4 regions of the Lentzea sp. NPDC005914 genome follow, and region 1 is predicted to be linked to each of the others. Evidence: riboswitches for the same ligand, from Rfam matches in the RefSeq annotation. Region 1 holds a riboswitch; each other region holds the start of a gene.
What was found. A riboswitch is a leader RNA that binds a small molecule or an ion and turns the genes downstream of it on or off. The one in region 1 is predicted to bind cobalamin.
Positions count from the first base shown of each region.

Region 2: it holds a riboswitch for cobalamin, as region 1 does, so the genes downstream of both, ABZ345_RS42475 (CbtB-domain containing protein) here and ABZ345_RS10365 (putative cobaltochelatase) in region 1, are expected to answer to the same signal.
Region 3: it holds a riboswitch for cobalamin, as region 1 does, so the genes downstream of both, ABZ345_RS23455 (ribonucleoside-diphosphate reductase subunit alpha) here and ABZ345_RS10365 (putative cobaltochelatase) in region 1, are expected to answer to the same signal.
Region 4: it holds a riboswitch for cobalamin, as region 1 does, so the genes downstream of both, ABZ345_RS11365 (iron ABC transporter permease) here and ABZ345_RS10365 (putative cobaltochelatase) in region 1, are expected to answer to the same signal.

Region 1 is NZ_JBEXVQ010000006.1:107,871-112,074, reverse strand. It holds gene ABZ345_RS10380 (8-amino-7-oxononanoate synthase) at 1-299, opposite strand, end outside; gene ABZ345_RS10375 (hypothetical protein) at 343-1,404, shown strand; gene ABZ345_RS10370 (beta-eliminating lyase-related protein) at 1,427-2,386, shown strand; cobalamin riboswitch at 2,416-2,552, shown strand; gene ABZ345_RS10365 (putative cobaltochelatase) at 2,592-4,204, shown strand, end outside.
Region 2 is NZ_JBEXVQ010000049.1:26,100-30,303, reverse strand. It holds gene ABZ345_RS42490 (hypothetical protein) at 1-131, opposite strand, end outside; gene ABZ345_RS42485 (YbaB/EbfC family nucleoid-associated protein) at 128-583, opposite strand; gene ABZ345_RS42480 (CbtA family protein) at 655-1,398, opposite strand; gene ABZ345_RS42475 (CbtB-domain containing protein) at 1,423-1,611, opposite strand; cobalamin riboswitch at 1,643-1,834, opposite strand; gene ABZ345_RS42470 ((2Fe-2S)-binding protein) at 1,869-2,519, opposite strand; gene ABZ345_RS42465 (phosphoribosyl-ATP diphosphatase) at 2,627-2,890, shown strand; gene hisG (ATP phosphoribosyltransferase) at 2,904-3,764, shown strand; gene ABZ345_RS42455 (antibiotic biosynthesis monooxygenase) at 3,761-4,072, shown strand; gene ABZ345_RS42450 (phosphoribosyltransferase family protein) at 4,033-4,204, opposite strand, start outside.
Region 3 is NZ_JBEXVQ010000016.1:136,560-140,763, forward strand. It holds gene ABZ345_RS23450 (ribonucleotide-diphosphate reductase subunit beta) at 1-44, opposite strand, end outside; gene ABZ345_RS23455 (ribonucleoside-diphosphate reductase subunit alpha) at 44-2,386, opposite strand; cobalamin riboswitch at 2,492-2,706, opposite strand; gene ABZ345_RS23460 (LysE family transporter) at 2,904-3,449, opposite strand; gene ABZ345_RS23465 (LysR family transcriptional regulator ArgP) at 3,549-4,204, shown strand, end outside.
Region 4 is NZ_JBEXVQ010000006.1:313,612-317,815, reverse strand. It holds gene ABZ345_RS11370 (LuxR family transcriptional regulator) at 1-1,858, opposite strand, end outside; cobalamin riboswitch at 1,909-2,032, shown strand; gene ABZ345_RS11365 (iron ABC transporter permease) at 2,065-3,087, shown strand; gene ABZ345_RS11360 (ABC transporter ATP-binding protein) at 3,087-3,827, shown strand; gene ABZ345_RS11355 (ABC transporter substrate-binding protein) at 3,824-4,204, shown strand, end outside.

The sequences.
Region 1 (4,204 bases):
CCGCAGAAGTTCGCGAGCTCGTACTCCAGTTCGGCGTGCAGTTCCGTCGACCCCGTGACCAGGCGTGACCCCGTGGAGCCCGCACCCCACTTCAACGTGGCGGCGGCCGCGGCACCGGCGACGCGCTTGTCCTTCGCGAGCCCGAGGTAGTCGTTGCTGGCGAGGTCGAGGTCCGTCGAGTCCGAGGTGCGCGGCCGGAGACGGCGGGTCAGACCCGCCTTGGCCCTCGCTTCAGAACGGACGTCGATCCAGTCGAACGTGGACTCACCACCACTGGAAATCGCCTCAGTTGTGCTCACGGTCACCGCCAGAGTCTCCCATCCGCCGACTAGCGTGCCGCTCGTGGACCTGTTCACCTTCACGCGCGCCGAACTCACCTCGCCGGTGCAGTTCTGCGACGGCCGCTGGGTGGTGTCGGGTTACGACGACGTGCGCGCGATCCTCGCCGATCCTGTCACCTACCTGCCCGACAACGCCCTGACCGCCGTCACGCCGGTCGCGCCGGCCGCGTTGCGCGCCCTGGTGAGGGCCCGTTTCTCGCTGCCGCCGACGCTCGCGAACAACGGTTCCGAGTCCCACGCCGGCCTGCGCAGACTCGTCGCGTCGTTCTTCACGCCGGTTCGGGTCGCCGCCGCGGAGCCTCGCATCCGTGAGCTCGTTTTGGAACGCCTGGGTGGCACGGATCTCGTGCACGACCTGGCCTGGGACACGCCCGCCATCGTGCTGATGGACCTCCTCGGCCTGGAGAACGTCGACATCCCGACGCTCAAGCGCTGGAGCACGGGTTCCCTGGAGTTCTTCTGGGGCAACATCTCCACCGAACGCCAGCTGGAGCTCGTCGACGACGTCGGCGACTTCCACCAGTGGCTGATCAAGCGTTACCACGCACGGGACGGCGAGCTCTTCGAAGCACTGGCCGACGCCGGTGTGTCCGCCGAGGACTCCGCCGGCCTCTGCTACTTCCTGCTGATCGCGGGCCAGGAGACGACGACTCAGTTGCTGTCCACGGCGTTGCGTCGTGCGCTGCAGGACCGCGCGTTGTGGGCACGTCTGGGCGTGCCGGGTGTCGCGGAGTCGTTCGTGGAGGACGTGCTGCGGACCGACACGCCCGTGGTGACCTGGCGGCGGCTGACTGCTCGTGAGGTCGTGCTGTCCGGTGTTCGCGTTCCTGCCGGTGCGGAGCTCGTGTTGTTGTTGAGCGGCAAGGAGAACGACCCCAGGCACCTCGCGTTCGGCTACGGCCGCCACTTCTGTCTCGGCGCCGGTCTGGCTCGGTTGGAGACCGCGGTGACGTTGCGGACCGTGGCGGAGCACGAGCCGTCGTTGCACCTGGTCGGTGAGGATCCGCAGTGGCTGAACCTGCTGTCGTTCCGCGCGCCGAAGTCGGTGGCCGTGAGTCGCTGACCTGAGGTTTGATGCTCGGGTGATGAATCGTCAGCTCTCGGGAACCCGCAAGAAGACGCTGCTGGAGAGGCTCGGCCCCGTGCCGGACGTCGACCCCGACCGGTACGGCGACGGCGGCCCGGTGGGCGCGCTGGAGGCGCGGGTCGCGCAGTTGCTGGGCACCGAGGCCGCGTTGTTCGTGCCGACCGGGACCATGGCGCAGCAGATCGCGCTGAAGTGCTGGGCCGACCGCACGCACAACCCGATCGTGGCGATGCATCCGCAGGCGCACCCGCTCAACCACGAGGACGACGCGCTGACCGTGCTGTCCGGTCTCCGTCCGATCAAGGTGCGCAACTCCGAGGTCGCGACCTGTCCTGAGCCGTTCGGGACGCTGCTGCTGGAGGTGCCGGACCGCGAAGCCGGGTTCATCCTGCCGACCTGGGACGAGCTGACCGAGACGGTGGACGCCGCCCGTGAACGGGACGCGGTCGTGCACCTCGACGGCGCGCGGCTGTGGGAGAGCACGTTCGGCCTGGGCAAGCCGCTGGCCGAGATCGCCGGCCTGTTCGACTCGGTCTACGTGTCGTTCTACAAGTCGCTGGAGGGAGTCTCCGGCGCGGCACTCGCGGGCAGCCAGGACTTCGTCGACCAGGCTCGGGTGTGGCGGCACCGCTACGGCGGCATGCTGTTCCAGCAGTGGCCAGCGGCGCTTTCGGCGTTGCACGGCCTCGACACCGTCCTGCCGAAGCTCGGCACGTACGTCGAGCACGCCAAGGTCGTGGCGGCGGCGATGGGCCTGCCGGAACCGCACACCCACCAGTTCGCGCTGCACCTGCCCGGCGATCCGAAGCACCTGACCGAGGTCAGCGGCAAGTTCCTCGGCAACTTCTGGCGGGACGGCACGCTCGCGAAGAACGAGGTCACGATCGCCGAGCCCGCGCTGGAGTGGACGGCGGACGAGGTCGAGGAGGCGTGGGCGCACTTCCAGAGCCTGCTCTGAGCGATGTCGCTCACCTGGCTGTTGGTCCCGCAGGTGCGAAATGCGACGATGCCGGGGCTGTGAGGGGAGTGCGAGGAAGCCGGTGCGAATCCGGCGCCGTCCCGCGACTGTGACCGGTCCTGGAGAGACCGGGAGTCAGGAACTCGACCCCCTCTTCGATCAACCGGCCACGGGCGTGGACACCCGAGGAAGGACTTCGCCGAGCATGTACCCCTTTTCGGCCGTCGTCGGACATGACGATCTCCGGCTCGCCCTGCTGCTGAACGCCGTGCACCCCGGCATCGGCGGCGTTCTCGTCCGCGGCGAGAAGGGGACCGCGAAGTCGACCATCGTGCGTGCCCTGGCCGCACTCCTCCCGGAGCTGGACGTCTCGCGGAACTGTCGCTTCGGGTGCGTTCCCGGCAGCACCGACTGCCCCGACGCGCCCCACGAAGGCAGCGAACGACGGCCAGCCAAGCTCGTCGAACTGCCGGTCGGCGCCACCGAGGACCGCCTGGTCGGCTCGCTCGACCTGGAGAAGGCCCTGACCGAGGGCGTGCGGGCGTTCCAGCCGGGTCTGCTCGCCACCGCGCACCGGGGCGTGCTCTACGTCGACGAGGTCAACCTGCTGCACGACCACCTCGTCGACCTGTTGCTCGACGCCGCCGCGATGGGCCGTGCGCACGTGGAACGCGAAGGCGTCTCGGTGTCGCACCCGTCCCAGTTCCTTCTGGTCGGCACGATGAACCCCGAGGAGGGCGAGCTCCGGCCTCAGCTGCTCGACCGGTTCGGGCTCACGGTCTCGGTCAAGGCGTCGCGGGACGTGGCCACCCGGTACGAGGTGATCAAGCGCCGGCTCGGCTACGAGAACGACCCCGGGTCGTTCACCTCCTTCTGGGCGCACCACGACGCCCAGCTCAAGCAGCAGATCATCGACGCGCGGGCCAAGCTGCCCCGTGTGTCCCTTCCGGACGGTGAGGTGCGCAGGATCGCCGCTGTCTGCGCGGCTTTCGAGGTCGACGGCATGCGCGCGGACCTCGTCGTCGCCCGCACCGCCACCGCCCACGCGGCCTGGCGGGGCGCCGACGAGGTCGAGGAGCAGGACGTCGAGGCCGCCGTGCGGCTCGCCCTGCCGCACCGGCGCCGGCGCGACCCGTTCGACGAGCCCGGCATCGAGGAGCAGCAGCTCGAGGACGCCATGCGCGAGGCAGCCGAGCACGCCGAGGAACCCGGCGACGGCCCCGACGACGACGGTCCCGGCGGCGGCGAGCTGCCCGAACCGCAGGAAGGCCCCCAGGGCAACGGGAACGCGCCCAACGACCGTCCGGCTCCGGAACCCGCTCCGGCGTTCAAGGCGAGGCTCCTGGAAGTCCCCGGCGTCGGAGAAGGCGCGCCGGGCAAGCGTTCCAGGGCCCGCGCCCGCACCGGCAGGATCGTCCGTTCGTCCAAAGTGGACGGCAGTGGCCTGCACCTCGTCGACACGCTCCTGAACGCCGCGCCGCACCAGCACGAACGCGGCCGCACCAGCCCCGGTCTCATCCTCGCCGCGTCAGACCTGCGCAAGGCGGTGCGAGAGGGCAAGGAGTCCAACCTCATCCTGTTCGTGGTCGACGCCTCGGGCTCGATGGCCGCACGCCAGCGCATGTCTGCGGTGAGCGGCGCGGTCGTCTCGCTGCTCCGCGACGCCTACCAGCGCCGCGACAAGGTCGGCGTGATCACGTTCCGCGGCAGCAGCGCCGAAGTCGCTTTGCCCCCAACGACTTCCGTGGACGCCGCCGCGACCCGTCTCAAGAAGATGCGCACCGGTGGCCGGACCCCGCTGGCCGACGGCATCCTCAA
Region 2 (4,204 bases), on a different contig from region 1:
GCGCCCCAGCTGATCGCCGGGACGGACGCGGTGGTGGCCGCGTCGTTGAGCTTCGTGGAGCTGGCGGTCAGCGCGCCGACGTTCTTGGCGCACTGCACGAGCTCGGCCGGGTGCACGATGAAGTCGGTCACCAGCGATCGTCCCCGCGGTAGATGCTGCCGGTGTCACCGTCGTCGTCCACCGGGGGACGCGGTTGCGGGGAAGCGGGCTGACCGAAGATCTCCTGCTGGGTCTTCGCCACGCGTTCGGCGATCGCGATGTCGGTGTGGCTCTGCACGATCTCGGCCTGCTGACGCGCGGCGGCCGCGACGGCCTGCTGCAGCGTGGACATGACGGACTGCGAGAGCTGGGACGGCGACAGCTTCTTCGCGTCCTCGGTGAACCGGATCTCCTTGATGGAACCGGACAAACCCGCGACGACCGTGATCGAGCGGTCGGGGGACTGGACGCTGGCCTCGACTTCTCTGAGCTCCGTGCCCATCGCGTCGTAACCGGCGGCACGGGCATCGGCCGCACGGTTGGCCTGCTCGAAGAACTCGAGCTTCTGACGCATCTGTTCCAGCAACTCAGCGCTGTCGGCCATGCACCGAACGTACCAATGCCGCCTGGGCGGGGTGGCCGTACCCTCGGCCACCCCACTCAATCAGGCGACAATCAGCTGACAACGGCCTTCCGAGCGGTCCTGCGCGTGGCCGGGTCGACCAGCAGCCCGAACACCACGCCGAGACCGACGTAGAGCGTGGCCAGCTGGGCGAGCGAGCTGAGGCGGAACTGCCACAGCACGGTCACCGGCATGTCCGCGGGGATCGTGTCCGGCGGCGCGGGGAACGCCAGCAGCACCACCGCGACGGTCGCGACCACCGCGAGCAGCACCGCGGTGACGCGGACGGGCTGCGTCTGGGCCTGGAGCCGCTCGGCGAGCCAGCTCGCGCCCCAGACGATCACCAGGCCGGCCGCCACGACGCCGAGGTAGAGCGCGGTCCGGTAGTTCACCGTCTCCGGGTCGCCCACGGCGGGCGGGTTGGCCGGGTACTTGATCCACGGCAGCAGCGCGACGGCACCGAACACCGCGGCACCGAGCGCGAGGCTGCGGCTGAACGGCGGCCGGTCGGCGAACCACCGCTTCGACAGCGCGTAGGCCGTGGCGAACACGAGCCCGACCGCGATGCCGACGATGATCACGCCGAGCATGCCGCCCACGACCTGCGCGCCGCGGCTGACCAGCTCTTCCTCGCCGTGCGAGTGGCCTTCACCGGCAGCGGGCTCCCGAGCCTCTTCGACCGCGAGCGCGGCACGAATGGGGATCTCGGTCACCAGAAGTTGCACGAGCGCGGAGGCGACGCCGGCGATGGCGCCCGCCCCGATTCCGCGCAGCGCAAGAGACTTGTACGTCGTCATGTGCTTGATCCGCTCGCCGGCGGATCAGTGGCAGGGAACGCCGAGAGCGTGCCGGCCGTCGTGGAAGAACTCGTGCAGCATCTCGGAGCTCGCGCCGAGCGCGAGACCGTTCTCCTGCAGAACCAGGTAGGTGACGATCAGGCCGAGCAACGCGACTGCGAAGGCCCACTTGGGCACCTGAACTGCGGACAGATTTGCTGCGGGGCTCGTCATGACGGGCTCCTCCATACCTCGTGGAAGTCAACTCTCCTTGCGGCGCCGCAGCCGGTCTCCTGACTCCCGGATCAACGCTGTCCCCGCGTCTTCCCAGTCCCCTCGCGGGGACCAGTGACGTTCTCGGCGGGGATAACTTCCCGGTCACAGTGGCGAGGACCGCGCCGGATTCACACCGGCTTCCCGTCACTGCGGCGCGTGCACCGTAAGTTGAGTTGCCGGTTAAGCACAACCGGCCATAAGAGTTGTTGCGTTCCTCACTTCACGAGTGGACAGTCCCCGCACTTCCCACCAGCGGCGACGCGGTAGTAAAGACAACAGGACCGACGCCGGAACGTGACCTCGCCCGGGAAACTGAGGAATTCTCCCGCCTGTTCGAACGGTGGCGCGCTCATGAGCCGTTTGCCGCGTTCTTCCGCTTCCTCGGCCGTGAGCATGCGTGCGCGGACAACCATTTTGAGCGCACCCGCGATGTTCGACATCGCGTTGCCCCACAACAATCCGCGCGCCACCGGCGTGACGCCCTGGATCGCTTCCACCACGGGTTCGAGCGCCTCCGCGGCTCGCGGACCGAGCTGCGGCTGGTCGATGCGGACGCTCAGGCCGTTGGCCGGATGGTGTTGCCACCACAGGTTTTCCGGCCGGATGTCGATCGGGATGTCCGCCGCGGTGAGCGGGCTGAGCAGCCGGGCGGTGTAGCTGAGGAAGAACAGGCTCGCGGCGACGCGTGGTTCCTCTGCTTTGTACCGGGTCGCGATGGCGTCGACGGTGGTTTTGAGCGCAGGGCCCCGCAGAAGTGCTGTTCCGGGGAGCCAGCTCTCGTCCGGACGGCCCACGTCGAGAGCGAAGAAGGGGTTGATGCCGCGCACCCGGCGCAGTGCTTCCAGTACTTGGGCGAACTCCGACACGAAGTTCACGCTACTGGGTGTCCATGCAGGACAGATCACGTCCAGGGCGTGGGACAGATCTGACCGCGGTGTGGACCGGGGTGCGCGGGATGGGAGGATGTCACCCCGTGAAGACCTTCGACTCCCTGTTCGCCGAGCTGACCGAACGAGCCGCCACCAAGCCGGCGGGATCCGGCACCGTCGCAGCGCTCGAGGCCGGCGTCCATGCGCAGGGCAAGAAGGTCCTGGAGGAGGCGGGCGAGGTCTGGATCGCCGCCGAGTACGAGTCCGACGAGAAGCTCTCCGAAGAGATCTCGCAGCTGCTGTACCGCCTCCAGGTGCTCATGCTGGGCCGCGGCCTGACCCTCGAAGACGTCTACAAGTACCTCTGACGGAGACTTTCACATGCTGCGCGTTGCAGTCCCGAACAAGGGCGCGCTCGCCGAACGCGCCTCCGCCATGCTGACCGAGGCCGGTTACCGGCAGCGGCACGAGCCGCGCGACCTCACCGTGCTCGACCCGAACAACGACGTCGAGTTCTTCTTCCTGCGCCCCAAGGACATCGCGATCTACGTGGCGTCCGGCGACCTCGACCTCGGCATCACCGGCCGCGACCTCGCCGCCGACTCGGGCGCCGACGACAACGGCTCGTCGGTCGAGGAGCTCCTGGCGCTCGGCTTCGGCTCGTCGACCTTCCGCTACGCGGGGCCTCGCGGCACCGACTGGAAGGTGTCCGACCTCGAGGGCAAGCGCCTGGCCACCGCGTACCCGAGGCTGGTCGGCCGCGACCTCAAGGCTCGCGGCATCACCGCCCAGGTGATCCGCCTCGACGGCGCCGTGGAGATCTCGATCCAGCTCGGCGTGGCCGACCTGATCGCCGACGTCGTGGGCTCCGGCCGCACGTTGCGCCAGCACGACCTGGTGCCGTTCGGCGACGTGATCTGCGAGTCCGAGGCCGTGCTCGTGCACCGCTCGGGCTCCGACCTCACGGCCGCCAAGAAGCAGCTCACGGCCCGTCTGCAGGGCGTCGTGTTCGCGCAGCAGTACCTGATGCTCGACTACGACTGCCCGCGCACGCTCCTGGAACAGGCGGTCAGCCTGACGCCGGGCCTGGAGTCGCCGACCGTCGCGCCCCTGGCCGACGACAACTGGGTGGCCGTGCGGGCGATGGTGTCGCGCCGGGAAGCGAACCAGGTGATGGACGAGCTGGCCGCGATCGGCGCCAAGGCCGTGCTGGCGTCGGACATCAGGTTCTGCCGCCTGTGATCCTGGAGCACGCCGTCCTGGACGTGGTGCCGGGCCAGGAGACGGACTTCGAGTGGGCGTTCGGCGAGGCGCGGGAGCTGATCTCCGCCTCGCCGGGCTTCCTTGGCCTGGAGCTGCTCCGGTCGTTCGAGACGCCGTCGCGCTACCTGCTGCTGGTGCGCTGGGAGTCCGTCGAGGCGCACACCGTCGGCTTCCGGCAGGGGTCGTCGTACCCGCAGTGGTCCGCGCTGCTGCACAAGTTCTACTCGCCGTTCCCCGTGGTGGAGCACTACTCGAGCGCTCTGAGCACCTCGTCGTCCGTGGTCTGATCGAACCGGTCGTACCAGCGGCTGACGGCGCCGAAGTGCTTCGGCACGAGCAGGGCGACCACCGGTGTCCGGAAGGTGCGGATCGACTCCCTGGCGGCGACCGGGACCGCGAGGGTCAGGCTCCTCGGCTCG
Region 3 (4,204 bases), on a different contig from region 1:
TTGTCGTCGACACTGACGCGCGCGGCGCCTGCTTCGATGCCCATTACTGACAAGCCTCACATTCGGGGTCGGTCACGGCGCAGGCGTTGGGGGAGACGGCGTTGAGCTTGCCGTCGGTGCCCTGCAGCGTGGACTTCTCCACGTGCGTGGCGCTCTGCGTCCGCAGGTAGTAGGTGGTCTTGAGGCCGCGCAGCCACGCCAGCTGGTACAGCTCGTCGAGCTTGCGGCCACTCGGCGCGGCCAGGTAGAGGTTCAGCGACTGCGCCTGGTCGATCCACTTCTGCCGGCGCGAACCCGCCTCGATCAGCCACGAGCTGTCGACCTCGAACGCCGTGGCGTACAGGGCCTTGAGGTACGGCGGCACCCGGTCGATCGCGCCGAGGCTGCCGTCGTGCAGCTTCAGGTCCGAGATCATCTGCTCGCCCCACAGCTTGCGCTGCTTGAGCGCCCGCACCAGGTCCGGGTTGGTCACGGTGAAGTCGCCGGACATGTTCGACTTCACGTACAGGTTGCGGTACAGCGGCTCGATCGACTGGTTCACGCCGGTGATGTTCGCGATGGTGGCGGTCGGCGCGATGGCCATGACGTTCGAGTTCCGCATGCCCGCGCGGGCCTTCTCGCGCACGACGTCCCAGTCCATCGTGGACCCGCGGTTCTGCTCCAGCTCACCCTCCGCGCGTGTGCCCGCGAGGATCTCCACGGAGTCGATCGGCAGGATCCCCTTGCTCCACAAGGATCCCTCGAACGACTGGTACGCGCCGCGTTCCTGTGCCAGCTCAGCCGACGCGGTGATCGCGTAGTAGCTGATCTCCTCCATGCTGCGGTCGGCGAACTCGACGGCTTCCGTGCTGGCCATCGGCGTGCCGAGCGTGAACAGCGCGTCCTGGAACCCCATCAGGCCGAGACCGACCGGTCGGTGCCGGAGGTTGGAGTTCCGCGCCTCGGGGATCGTGTAGTAGTTCACGTCGATCACGTTGTCGAGCATGCGAACCGCCGTGCGCACGGTCTTCTCGAGCCGCGCGTGGTCGATGCCGTCCGCGGTGACGTGCCGCGCGAGGTTGACCGAGCCCAGGTTGCAGACCGCGACCTCGTCGACCGTCGTGTTCAGGGTGATCTCGGTGCACAGGTTCGACGAGTGCACGACACCGCTGTGCTGCTGCGGCGAACGCAGGTTGCACGGGTCCTTGAACGTGATCCACGGGTGCCCGGTCTCGAACAGCATGGTCAGCATGCGCCGCCACAGGTCGACGGCCTGCACCCGGCGGAAGACCTTGATCTCGCCGTTGTCGGCCATCTCCTCGTACGCCCGGTACTTGGCCGCGAACTCGTCCCCGAACGCGTCGTGCAGGTCCGGCACTTCGTCGGGCGAGAACAACGTCCACTGGTCGTTCGCGCGGACCCGGCGGATGAACTCGTCCGGCACCCAGTTCGCGGTGTTCATGTCGTGCGTGCGGCGCCGCTCGTCACCGGTGTTCTTGCGCAGGTCGAGGAACTCCTCGACGTCGATGTGCCACGTCTCGAGGTACGCGCACACGGCGCCCTTGCGCTTGCCCCCCTGATTCACGGCTACCGCGGTGTCGTTGGCGACCTTGAGGAACGGCACGACACCCTGCGACTTGCCGTTGGTGCCCTTGATGTGCGCGCCGATGCCGCGCACGGGCGTCCAGTCGTTGCCGAGACCGCCGGCGAACTTGCTGAGCAGCGCGTTGTTGCTGATGCCGTGGAAGATCGAGGCGAGATCGTCGTCCACCGTGGTCAGGAAGCACGACGACAGCTGCGGGCGAGTGGTGCCCGAGTTGAACAGCGTCGGTGTCGAGCACATGAAGTCGAACGACGAGAGCAGCTCGTAGAACTCGATCGCGCGGGCGTCGCGATCGTCCTCCTCCAGCGCCAGGCCCATGGCGACGCGCAGGAAGAACGCCTGGGGCAGCTCGTAACGGCGGCCGTCGTGGTGCAGGAAGTAGCGGTCGTAGAGGGTCTGCATGCCCAGGAACTGGAAGTTCAGGTCACGCGACGCGTCCAGCGCCGAACCGAGCTTGACCAGGTCGAAGTCCGCCAGGCGCGGGTCGAGTTGGCCGCAGTCGATGCCGTAGCCGATGAACTCGGCGAAGTACGCCGGGTAGCGCTCGGTCATCTCGGCGTGCGACAAGGGAACGCCGCAGGCCTCGGCGCGCAGCTTGTCCAGCAGCAACCGCGCGCTGACGTACGAGTAGTCCGGGTCGTGTTCGACCATCGTGCGGGCGGCCATGATCGGCGCCAGCGCGAGCTCGGCGTCGGTGATGCCGGCGTAGAGATTCCGCTTGGTCTCGGCCAGAACCGCCTCGGCCGACGCGTTCGGCAGGTCTGCACAGGCTTCGTTGATGACCACTGAAAGGCGGTCGGGCACGCTCTCTCCTCGCGAGCCGGCCCGAGGAAACGCATGCGCACGCCAGCGAGGACACCACTGATGCACACAGCAGCCCTCCCTCGGGGCACCGTGTCGTGCGCGCAGGTTTGCGCGCACACCAGTGGCAGGTCTTCGGACTCGTGGGCAGACCGCAAAGACTCCTACCGGCCGTCGCTTCCCAGGTCCGGAGACCCAGTGCTTCGTTGACGGCTTTCGTTCCCACTCACCGCTGCGGGGCAGTCCCGGATTCTCACCGGGTTCCCTCTTGCCTCACCGGGCCCGTTGCTCCGGGCCGGTGAACCACCAGCGCGGCAGATACTACATGTGGTGGTGGGGTCTGGATCACCACCCAACATGCGCGTGTCGCGGGCTATGGTCATCAACGTGGGTGATCTTCGGCCGCGGGTCGTCATCGGTGCTCTGGTCAGTGCGGGGCTCGCTTCGGCGTCCCTCGGGATCGGTGCCGCAGCGCCCGTGACGGCCGGTGTTCTGGCGGTGGCGGTGGCGCTGGTGATGATCACCACCCGGCGATCAGGGTCACCCCGAGACTGATCATCACGGCCGCGATCACGCCGTCCAGCACCCGCCACGCGCGGGGCTTCGCGAACAGCGGGCTGAGCAGGCGGGCGCCGAAGCCGAGCGCGACGAACCACGTGACGCTCGCCGTCACCGCGCCGACCCCGAAGAGCCACCGCCCGGCCGCGATCGAGCCGAGCAGCAGCAGGGTGTCCAGGTAGACGTGCGGGTTGAGCCACGTCAGCGCGAGTGCCGTGAGCACGGGCCTGGCGCTGTCGCCGCCGGCCCGCAGCGACTGCGGGTGCAACGCCCGCCGCGCCGCCAGAAACCCGTATCCCAGCAGGAAAAGCCCGCCGACGACGGCAGCGACGGTGACGGCGCGCGGGAACATCTTCACGATCGCCCCGAACCCGGCGACGCCCACCGCCACGAGGATGGCGTCCGAGAGGGCGCACACGGCGACGACCCTGGCCACGGCCTGACGCCGGAGTCCTTGGCGCAGCACGAAAGCGTTCTGCGCGCCGATCGCGACGATCAGGGTCATCATGGTGCCGAAGCCGAGCAGCAGGTCAGTCACGCCCACGACGGTATTGACGCGGTCTTGATGAGACCAGCTAAAGATTCTTACGTACCATTAGCCGCTGTGATGGACCTGGACCTGGTGCGCACGCTGCTCGCGGTCGTCGACGCGGGCACGTTCGACGCGGCTGCCGCAAATCTGCACGTCACTCCTTCCGCTGTCTCGCAACGGATCAAGGCCCTGGAGCAACGGACAGGTCGCGTGCTGCTGGTGCGGGCGCGGCCGGTGCGGTTGACACCATCGGGGGAGGTGCTCGTCCGCTACGGTCGGCAACTGCTCGCTCTGGATCAGGACCTCGACGCGGCCCTCGGCGAGGACGCCGTCGTACGGGTGCCGATCGCGGTCAACGCCGACTCGCTCGCCACCTGGTTCCTGCCCGCGCTGCAACGGGTCTCGCCGGAGCTCAAGATCTCGTTCGACCTCCACCGCGAGGACCAGGACCACACGACCGCCCTGCTGCGACAGGGTGTGGTGATGGCGGCCGTGACGTCCTCGCGCGAGCCGGTCGCGGGCTGCTCGGTGCGCAAGCTGGGCAGCATCCGTTACGCCGCAATGGCCACACAGTCCTTTGTGGACCGATACGCGGACGGCCCGGTCAAGTCGTGGCTGCCGGACGCGCCGGTCGTGGTGTTCGACCGCAACGACGACCTGCAGGACCGGTTCGTGCGCACGCTGACCCGCGGCCGTGGCGCGTCCGACCACCGCCACTACGTCCCGTCGTC
Region 4 (4,204 bases), 210 kb from region 1:
CGACGTAGGCGTGCACCATCCCGCGGATCGCGGTCAGCACTGCGATCGCGTGCGTCTGTCCACTCGCGCGGGCGAGCCGCAGACCTCGGCCGACATGCCTGCCCGCCGCCGTGAGCCGGTCGGCGGAGGCTTCGGCCCAGCCCAGCCAGAAGACCGCGTCGATGTCGCGGACCAGGTCGCCGTCCGGCAGCCCGTCGACGAGCGCCGCCGCCTCGTCCAGCCGGTCCGCCCGCAGGTCGACGAGGGTCGCGACCGACAGCGCCATGGCCAGCAGGGTGGGATCCCCTGCGTCCCGTGCGGCCGTGATCACCTCGGTGATTTCGTCACGGCCTGGTGCACGCTCCCGTTCGACGCTGCGGCCCGCGAGGAGCGCGACCTGCAGCACCGCCGCCGAATGAGCATCCGTGTCCGCGATCCGCCGCCACTCGCCGCGCAGCATCGCCGTGGCCTCGGTGTAGCGCCCGAGGAGCCGTTCCACGGTCGCGCAGGCCCGCACCGTCCGCGCCCGTGCGGCCGTCAGTTCGACCGGCAGGAGCCGCAGCACCTCGTGCATCGTCTCGCTGGCCTGCCGCAGATCTCCCGTGGCACCGAGTGCCTGGGCCAGCCGCCCGAGCAGGAGAAGTCGTTGCGGCGTGGCCGACTCCGCGTCGGGGAGCAACCTGATGGCCGCCCGCAGGAAGTGCGCCGCCGTCGCGGGCGTGGAGTGCATCGTCGCCTCGGCTGCCTCGCCGAGCACCGCGACGGCGTCGAGATCGCCTCGGGCGGCGGACCGCTCCACGTGCCGGGCGAACTCGGCGGGAGGCGCCCCACGGCGTCGCAACGCCGCCGCTGCCCTGCCGTGTGCCTGGAGCCGCCAGCCCGGACCCGCGTCCTGGTAGGCGACGCTGCGCACGAGCGGGTGGCGGTAGCGGAACCGGCCGGTGGCGACGTCCAGCCGCACCAGGTCGCGGTCGGCGAGCCGGTCGAGATCGGTGAGCACCGACTCCGGTGCCAGCGTCGCGGTTTCGGCGAGAGAGCCGGCGTCGAAGTCGTCCCCGACGACCGCGGCCGCATGGGCGACGACCCGTTCCCGCGGCGTCAACGCGGCCAGTTCGGCGGCGAGCACCGCGTGGACGGCGACCGGCAGGCCGTTCGCGTCGGCCCGTACCAGCGCCTCCAGGTAGAAAGGATTTCCCGCGCCCGCCCGGTGGATCTCCTCGCGCCGGGACCGGCCGAGCTCGGCGGGCAGGAGCAGGTCGGCGTCCGCCAGAGCCAGCGGCGCGAGCTCCAGCAGTTCGGCCACACCGTCGGCCGCGGCGCGCGACAACGCGTGCCACAGGCGGGACGAGGTCTGCCGGGATCTGCTCGCCAGCGCGAGGAGCAGCCGCCCCCGTGGTGGGTGCCGCAGCAGGAAGTCGAGCAGTTCCACCGAACCCTCGTCCGCCCAGTGCAGGTCGTCGAGCACGAGCACCAGCCCGCACGGTTCGACGAGCAACTCCAGCAGTGCGCGGACGGCCCTGTGCAACCGGTACCGCTCCGCGTCCACCAGGTCCGCCGGGCCGTCCGCGGGGATCGCGGGGAAGATCGTCGCGAGCAACCCGAGCCGTTCGGGACCGAGCACGGCGAGCCTGTCCGGTTCCAGCCGCGCGAGGTGGTCGTCGAGTGCGGTGACGAACACCCCGAACGGCACGTGCGACTCGAACTCCGCCGCGCGTGCGCCGCGGACCGTCCACCCCGTCGCGAGCGTCGTCAGTTCCGCCAGCAGCCTGCTCTTGCCGATTCCCGGTTCACCGGTGACCACGACGCACCGGGCGCCGTCCGCTGCCAGCAGTCTGCGCAGGACGGCGAGCTCTCGCGCCCGGCCGGGTAACTCAGCCATACCTGGGTGGACCTGCCTTCCGGTCGCCGGCCGGAACCTCGCTGCCGAGGCTCGGGTTAGCATGCGTGGGTCGTGCGTGGGGGAAGTCCGGTCGAAGTCCGGCGCTGACCCGCAACGGTAGGCCCTCCGGCGAGAGGGCGAGCCCGAATACCCGCACACGGCAGACCAAAGCAACTCTCCTGCCGTGGACTGCGGGAAGGGAACAAGTGATCGGGAAGATCAGCGCGCTCGTCGGCGTGCTCGCCGTCAGCGTTGTCGCGGGCGTTTCGCTCGGCCCCGTCAGCATCCCGTTCGGCCAGACCGCCGAACTGCTGCACGCCGCCATCACCGGCGGGGTGATCTCCGCCGCCGACGCCGGGCAGTACCACATCGTCTGGGACATCCGGCTGCCTCGCGTGCTGCTGGCCGCGGTCGTCGGCGCGGGCCTCGCCACCGTGGGCGTGGCGATGCAGGCGATGGTGCGCAACGCGCTCGCGGACCCGTACGTGCTCGGCATCTCGTCGGGCGCCAGCGTGGGTGCGATCGCGGTCGCCACGCTCGGGGTGCTGCCCTCGCTCGGCGTGTACGCGATGTCGGTCGGCGCGTTCACGACGGCGCTGGGTGCGAGCGTGCTCGTCTACCTCACCGCGCGCACGAACCGGGGCCTCGCGCCGCTCAAGCTGGTGCTGACCGGCACCGCGCTCGGCTACGGGTTCTCCGCGATCGCGATGCTCCTCGTCTTCCAGGCACCGCGGGGAGACGCCTCCCGCGCCGCGATGCTGTGGCTGCTCGGCAGTCTCGGTGGCGCGAGCTGGCAGTCGTTGCCGGTAGCGGCGTTCGTCACCGCGGGCGGCATCGTCCATCTGCTGACGAAGGCCCGGCCGCTCAACGCGCTCGCGATGGGCGACGAGACCGCGACCACGCTCGGGGTGCCGGTGCAACGCCTGCGCACGCACCTGTTCCTGGTCACCGCGGCCATGACCGGCGTGCTGGTGGCGGTCAGCGGCGCGGTCGGGTTCGTCGGGCTGATGTTGCCGCACCTCACGCGCATGGTCGTGGGAGCCGATCACCGCAAGGTGCTGCCGCTGGTGCCGCTCGCGGGTGCCAGCTTCCTGGTCTGGGTCGACGTCGCCGCGCGCATGCTGGCGGCGCCCGAAGAGCTTCCGCTGGGCGTGATCACGGCCGCGCTCGGCGTGCCCTGCTTCGTGTTCCTCATGCGCCGCAAGGCCTACGTCTTCGGGGGACGCTGATGCTGGTCGAGCTCGACGGCCTGACCGTCAAGGGCATCGTCGACGACATCAGTCTCCGCGCCGAGAACGAGGTCGCCGGCATCATCGGCCCCAACGGCAGCGGCAAGTCGACGACGCTGCGCTGCGTGTACCGGGCGTTGAAGCCCACCTCCGGTGCCGTGCTCGTCGACGGCGAGAACGTCCACAAGCGACAGAACCTCGCCGTGGACCTCGCCGCGCTCACCCAGGAGTCGCAGGTCGAGTTCGACTTCACGGTCGCCGAGGTCGTGGAGATGGGCAGGCTGCCGCACGAGCGCGATCCCGCGAAGGACGCGCGGGTCTGCGCCGAGGCACTGGCCACAGTGGACGCGGCTCATCTCGCGGCCAGGAGCTTCCTGACCCTGTCCGGTGGCGAGCGGCAGCGCGTGCTCATCGCTCGCGCGCTCGCTCAGGAACCGAACGTGCTCGTGCTCGACGAGCCGACGAACCACCTCGACATCCGCCACCAGCTCGACGTGCTGCGGCTGGCCCGCACGCTGGGCAGGACCGTTCTGACCGTGCTGCACGACCTCAACCTCGCCGCGTCCTACTGCGACCGGCTGTACGTGCTCGACGAGGGACGGCTCGTGGCGGGCGGCACCCCGCACGACGTGCTCACGCCGGAGCTGATCGCCAAGGTCTTCCACGTCACCGCGCACGTGGTTCCCCATCCCACCACGGGAGTGCCCCAGCTCCTGTTCGACCAGGAGGTCACCCCTTGAGAATCGCACTCGCCACGGCAGCGCTGCTGCTCGTCTCCGGCTGCGGTGCCACGGTCGCGCAGGACACCTCCGCGTCCGACCCGGTGACGGTGAAGAACTGCGGCCAGTACGTCACCTACGACAAGGTGCCGTCCAAAGTGGTCACCAACGACACCGGCATCACCGAGCTGATGTTCGCGCTGGGCCTCAGGGACCGGATGGCCGGGTACGTGGTCGACGGCATCGACACCGTCGACGTCCGCACGTCACCGTGGAAGACGGACTTCGAGAGCGCGAAGCACCTGTCCGACAAGATCTCCAAGGAGGTCGTGCAGGGCGCGAACGCCGATCTCGTCCTCGCCGGCTGGAACTACGGCTTCAGCGAGAGCACCGGCTTC